DNA from 3 places in the Alteromonas sp. CI.11.F.A3 genome. Region 1 is predicted to be linked to each of the others. Evidence: predicted binding sites of a transcription regulator. Region 1 holds the regulator's gene; each other region holds the start of a gene.
What was found. The regulator MetJ, encoded in region 1, represses methionine synthesis genes. The targets are predictions, from matches to a motif close to TAGACGTCTAGACGTCTA.

Region 2: the regulator MetJ is predicted to act here: its motif matches at 1,436-1,453, upstream of metK (methionine adenosyltransferase).
Region 3: the regulator MetJ is predicted to act here: its motif matches at 1,453-1,470, upstream of thrA (bifunctional aspartate kinase/homoserine dehydrogenase I).

The regions. Positions count from the first base shown of each region.
Region 1 covers NZ_CP136708.1:651,677-653,955, forward strand. Annotated here, with positions in the region: gene metF (methylenetetrahydrofolate reductase) at 1-722, opposite strand, end outside; gene metJ (met regulon transcriptional regulator MetJ) at 874-1,200, shown strand; gene R1T43_RS02865 (malic enzyme-like NAD(P)-binding protein) at 1,280-2,279, opposite strand, start outside.
Region 2 covers NZ_CP136708.1:3,911,573-3,913,851, forward strand. Annotated here, with positions in the region: gene tkt (transketolase) at 1-1,135, opposite strand, end outside; gene metK (methionine adenosyltransferase) at 1,524-2,279, shown strand, end outside.
Region 3 covers NZ_CP136708.1:1,227,478-1,229,756, reverse strand. Annotated here, with positions in the region: gene thrA (bifunctional aspartate kinase/homoserine dehydrogenase I) at 1-1,255, opposite strand, end outside; gene R1T43_RS05205 (LysR substrate-binding domain-containing protein) at 1,585-2,279, opposite strand, start outside.

The DNA of each region.
Region 1 (2,279 bases):
TCAAGTCCATCGAACATTTTGTGTAAGAACCCAGGCACATGTACATTCGTGAACCCAGCGAACTTTACCAAAGTCTGGTAATTGGTTACTGGCAGTATGCCAGGCACTAGGTCTAGGTCGATACCTGCAGCTGCTGCACGGTCACGAAAACGCAAAAATACACTGGTGTCGAAGAAAAACTGAGAAATAGCTTCGCTCGCACCGGCTTCTGCTTTGCGTTTAAGGTTTAATAAATCGAATTGGGCATTCGGTGCTTCAGGGTGTTTTTCAGGGTAGGCGGCCACTGAGATATCGAAATCGGCTACATCTTTTAGTAGCGCCACTAAATCAGAGGCATACATTTCGGTATCTTTCACACCTGGCGGTAAATCACCACGAAGAGCAACAATACGACGAATGCCTGAATCCCAGTAGTCTTGCGCAATTTGTTTAAGTTCATCACGGCTTGCATCAACACATGTGAGGTGAGGGACGGCCGCAACCCCAGTTTGTTGTTGAATTCGTTTTACCACGTCATGGGTGCGATCACGCTCACCGCTGTTTGCTCCATAGGTCACCGACATGTAACTCGGTTTTAATGGTGCTAAACGTTCAACCGACTTCCACAAGGTTTGTTCCATTTTCTCAGATTTTGGTGGAAAAAACTCAAATGACACATCAATGTCACGCAGTTCCGAGAGGGACTGATTCAGTGCATCGACACCTTGTGCGTAAGAAACCATGGTAAAATTACTCTTTTATGGACGTTTAGACGGCTAAATTAAAGAATTTACGTCTAGACGTCAAGAGGTTTACACTGCTCAATTGACCTTTTCGTCAACTTGTTTAGAATTTCTCTTCATAACATAAATAAGATCAGACAGAGTTAGCATCATGGCAGAGTGGAACGGTAAGTATATTCATCCCTACGCAGAGCACGGTAAAAAGAGTGAACAGGTAAAGAAAGTCACCGTTTCTATTCCTATTAATGTGCTAAAAGCATTAACCGATGAACGTACGCGTAGACAAATAAACAATTTACGTCATGCGACGAATTCAGAATTGTTATGTGAAGCGTTTCTTCACGCATTTACAGGTCAGCCATTACCGGATGACGAAGATTTGAGAAAAGATAACCCTAATCGTGTACCTGCTGAGGCAAGACGCATAATGGAAGATATGGGTATAGACGTTTCTATTGAAAACGAACAAGAAGATTAAAAAAACGGCAATGAAAATTGCCGTTTTTTATAATAATCGAATACAAGGCTGCGCGCCCAGTTATTCGATTATACTGCCTTTACTCTGCGCGGTTCGGTACTTCTGGAAGCCTTGCAACACCAGATTCAATCGCCGCTTTCGACACTGCAGAGGCTATGCGTTCACAAAGGCGAGGATCCATTGGTTTAGGAATAATATATTCTTTGCCAAAGGTTAAGCTTTTGCTATTGCTAGCCGCTAACACAGATTCTGGTACGGGCTCTTTGGTAATCGCGCGGAGTGCTTCTACCGCTGCCACTTTCATTTCGTCGTTAATGGCCGTTGCGCGAACATCCAATGCGCCACGGAAAATGAACGGAAAGCAAAGAACATTGTTAACCTGATTAGGGTAATCAGAACGCCCCGTTGCAATAATTAAATCATTTCGAACTTCGTGAGCCAATTCAGGCTTAATTTCAGGGTCGGGGTTAGAGCATGCAAAAACAATCGGGTTAGGCCCCATTAATGCCAAGGTTTCTGGCGGCAATACATCTGGGCCAGATACGCCTACAAAAATATCAGCGCCTTCCATCACATCTTCTAACGTACGTTTATCGGTATTATTGGCAAACAAACGTTTGTGTTCCGTAAGGTCTTCACGGCGGGTATGAATAACCCCTTTTCTGTCTAACATGTAAATGCGCTCTCGTTGCGCGCCACATTTAATAAGCAATTCCATACAGGCTACCGCTGCTGCACCCGCACCCATACAAACTATTTTGGCGCTTTCGATATTTTTGCCCTGAATTTCAATGGCGTTCAACATGCCGGCTGCCGTTACAATGGCAGTACCATGTTGATCATCATGGAATACCGGAATATTACAGCGCTTAATGAGTTCTTGTTCTATTTCAAAGCACTCTGGGGCTTTAATATCTTCTAGGTTAATTCCGCCAAACGTATCTGCAATATTGGCAACGGTATTAATGAATTCTTCCGTGGTGCGATGCTTTACTTCAATATCGATAGCATCAAGCCCAGCAAAGCGTTTAAACAGCAGTGCTTTACCTTCCATCACCGGCTTAGAAGCTAACGGCCCC
Region 2 (2,279 bases), 1.4 Mb from region 1:
AACCGCCTAGCAGCTCTGGTAGTAATGGGCCAAATGCATTTAATGCATTTTGTGATGCTTTACGTGACGCAATGTTTTGCGGGTTAGCTTGCAAATCAGCAATGATTTTGTCGGCTTTATCGCTGAAGTCTGCTGGCAAGTCGCCATTGACACGACGCTTGAATTCAGCCGCTAATTCAGGGTAAGCACTTTCGTATGCTGCGAAGGCATCGTTCCACGCACTTTCAGCGTCGCCGCCTTTGCCTTTCGCATCCCAACCGGCATAAATGTCGTCTGGAATGTCAAATGCACCGTGTTTCCACCCAAGCTTTTCACGAGTAGCAATAATTTCGTCATCACCTAATGGTGCACCGTGACAAGACTCAGTGCCTTCTTTGTTTGGCGAACCAAAACCAATCACGGTTTTACAGCAAATAAGCGTAGGCTGAGCGCTGTTCGATTTAGCTTGCTCAATGGCTGCTTTAATTTGCTCTGGATCATGACCGTCAACACCTTCAATCACTTCCCAGCCGTAGCTTTTAAAGCGTGCTGGCGTGTCGTCGGTAAACCAACCTTCAACTTCACCGTCAATTGAAATGCCGTTGTCATCCCAGAAACCGATAAGTTTACCAAGGCCTAATGTGCCAGCAAGGGAACAAGTTTCATGAGAAATACCTTCCATAAGGCAACCATCGCCCATGAAAGTGTATGTGTAGTGATCGACAATATCGTGACCGTCACGGTTAAACTGCGCCGCTAATACTTTCTCGGCTAGCGCCATACCCACGGCGTTACTTACGCCTTGACCTAACGGGCCAGTAGTTGTTTCAACACCAGGGGCGTACCCATATTCTGGATGCCCTGGCGTTTTAGAATGTAGCTGACGGAAGTTCTTAAGCTCTTCAATAGGCAGTTCATAGCCTGAAAGATGAAGCAAAGAGTACAACAGCATAGAGCCGTGACCGTTTGAAAGCACGAAGCGGTCTCTGTTTGCCCAAGACGGATTTGCAGGGTTGTGTGATAGAAAATCACCCCACAGTACCTCGGCAATATCAGCCATCCCCATAGGGGCGCCTGGGTGACCAGATTTGGCCTGTTGAACAGCGTCCATGCTTAAAGCACGGATGGCATTGGCAAGTTCACGACGAGAGGGCATGTTGTCTCCTGATTTATTTTGTAGCTGAATTTCGCTAAGGGAACACTGTGGGCAAAATCCCTTTGTTCAACCTTAAAGCGCTGCATTGCTGTATATCTTAATGTGGGCGTTATTCTTACCCATGCCACCATTCAGTTCAATGGCTTTTCATTGCCATTACCGAAAGTTGGCTAAAATAGTGAATATTCACATCATTCCTTTGCTAACCATTATCGCTTCTTTGGGCAAGCGTGGCTAAATTTACTCAATTATCTGTAAAAGTGATCCGCCACTGTCAACAAATCGTAACGAAAGGACTTTTAGACGTCTAGAAGTAAAGACTGGTATTTATACCTTGTTTTAGTACAATACTCACCTATTTTGAACAATAAACGCTTATGGAGCATGTATGGCCACGCATTTATTCACCTCCGAGTCTGTGTCTGAAGGACACCCGGACAAAATCGCCGATCAAATTTCAGATGCGGTTCTAGATGCTATTCTAGAGCAAGATCCTCGTGCCCGCGTGGCCTGTGAGACCTACGTTAAAACCGGAATGGTATTAGTAGGTGGTGAAGTCACTACCTCAGCGTGGGTTGATATTGAAGAAATCACACGTAAAACCGTAAGAGACATAGGCTACGTTCATTCTGATATGGGTTTCGATGCTGACTCTTGTGCAGTATTAAACGCCATTGGTAAACAGTCGCCAGATATCAACCAAGGTGTTGACCGCGAAAGTCTAGAAGAACAAGGTGCGGGCGACCAAGGCCTTATGTTCGGTTACGCCAGTGACGAAACTGACGTACTGATGCCAGCGCCAATTACTTACTCTCACCGCTTGGTTCAAAAACAAGCTGAAGTAAGAAAATCTGGCAAGCTAGACTTTTTACGCCCAGATGCAAAAAGCCAAATTACGTTTAAATACGAAAACGACAAGCCTGTAGGCATTGATGCGGTAGTACTTTCTACGCAGCATTGTGACTCTGTTTCTACTGCACAAGTACGTGAAGCAGTAATGGAAGAAATTATTAAACCGGTGCTTCCTAGCGAATGGCTTAATAGCAACACTCAATTTCACATTAACCCTACCGGTCGCTTTGTTATAGGTGGTCCAGTTGGTGACTGTGGTTTAACTGGCCGTAAAATCATTGTAGATACCTAC
Region 3 (2,279 bases), 580 kb from region 1:
AGTTAAAGAAGCGTGCCGCTAAGCCTTTCGCATGACGCATACCGTCACCCACTAGGGTAACAATCGCTAAATCGTGGCGCACTTCTATTGGATCTAACAATTGATTTTGCAGTTCCAGCGCGAAGGCATCTTCTAACAAGCTTAACGCACGGTCTGCATCCTTACTTTGAATACAGAAGCTTATTGAGTATTCAGAAGACGATTGGGTAATGAGACTAATTGAAATATTCGCATTCGACATCACCTCAAAAACTCGGCTGGCCATGCCAACCATACCTTTAAGACCAGGTCCTGCCACGTTGAACATAGTGACATTTTCAAGTTGAGAGATGCCTTTAACCGAGGTCCATTTTTCACTGGCTTCGTTACTAATTAACGTACCAGGAGCAGCAGGATTTAGGGTATTACGAATCAGGCAAGGAATATGGTGCTGTGCAATCGGGCCAATCGTTTTTGGATGAAGTACTTTGGCACCAAAATAAGAAAGCTCCATGGCTTCTTGATACGTTAACTTATCAAGCAACACTGCGCCTTCAACCTGATTTGGATCGGCGTTATAAACACCATCTACATCAGTCCAGATTTCACAACAACTCGCATCGATACACGCCGCTAAGATAGCCGCTGAGTAGTCAGAACCATTACGACCAAGCGTGACTTTCTCACCAACCTCGTTAGCCGCAACGAACCCTGGCATCACCAATAACTCACTGCCGTCGTTTGGCACATCGGTAAAGCGGGCTTTGCTCAACGATACATCTGCAATGCTATCGAGATACTCGCCTTCTGCAAGAATGTAAGTTACAGGGTCGATAATACGATTTTTTACGCCTTTAGCCGTCAAAATACCACTAAATAACGTTACCGAGATGTATTCACCAATACTCAATATTCCGGCTGCAATATTGTCAGGCGCTACACCTAACAATTTAATACCATCAAGGTGTTGATTAAGTACACGCAGTTGCGCGTGAATGAAGTCGGTGACATCTGCATGAGCGAAGCCGCTAAGCTCTTCGTTTAAGGCATCAGCAATACCAGTTACGGTAGACGTTAATTTTTCAAATAGAGGGTGGAAATCTTCGCCAGCGGCTGCTTGCTCACATAAAAGTGACAATGCATTCGTCACCCCTTTAGGGGCAGAAAGTACCACTGCAGCGCCATCGGTTTGGTGGGTGGCCGTGCTAATGTCGGTCACGCGCAAGTAGCGCGGTGCGTCGGCAAGTGATGAGCCCCCAAACTTTAAGACTTTCATGTGCTGCTCCTATATCGGTTACGCCAGGTTACTGCTTTAATCGGTTACTATGACGTGAGTAAAAAAAAGCCCGCTCTCTGTGAGGGCGGGCTTTCGTTGTCTTATGCTTACTTGCACTAGCCAGCGACCGCCCGTTTTAAGGTGGTAATCATAATGCCGGTGGTGCCAATAAGAAGAATCGTTTTCATAGGGTCAATTTGCCGTATAGACGTCTATCTGTCAACCGCAGTTTTCACCATACTGTATTGCAAAAAGTGAAACACAAACCATTTCATGTTTCGATTTCAGCGATAATCCATTATAAGTGGCAAAGAATATAGCGAAACTCACTATTCATCATCAATTAACTTCGCCGATAAAAAATCTACTAACAAGCGTATTTTCGGCACTAAATGCCTATTCGATGGGAACAGTGCCCATACCGCCTCTCGCTTGTCTCGATAGGGCGATAGCACTTCAATTAACTTGCCTGTTGCTAGCGAGTCACGCACATAAAAACCAGGCAGTTGCACTAAGCCCAGCCCGGCTAAGGCAGCATGATGTAGCGCATTACCACTGTTATATTTCACTCGCCCCTTTACCCGTACTGTTTGCACTTGCCCATTATAATGAAAGCGCCAATGAGGCTGTGAACCTACTAAGCACTGATGTTCGCTTAGCTTGTCGGTACTCTTCGGTGCAGGAAAAGCATGTAAATATGCAGGGCTGGCGCAAACATATAGCTGCCGGGTAGCCAGCTTTTTGGCCACCATTGTCGAGTCTTCTAAATTGCCGATGCGGATAGCAAGGTCGAACCCTTCATCAATAATATCCATAGTGTCGTTAGTAAAACGGCACTCTACTTCTATGCCTTCGTATTTTTTTAAGAATTGATTAATTAGCGGCGCAATGAAGGCCTCGCCAAAGGCGACGGGCACAGTAAGCTTAATCAGTCCTTGAGGCACTTTCTGAAGTTGGCTCACGTTCAGTTCAGCATCTTCTAAAGCTTTCAGTGCGGGTTGGCATTGCTCAAAATAAATATGCC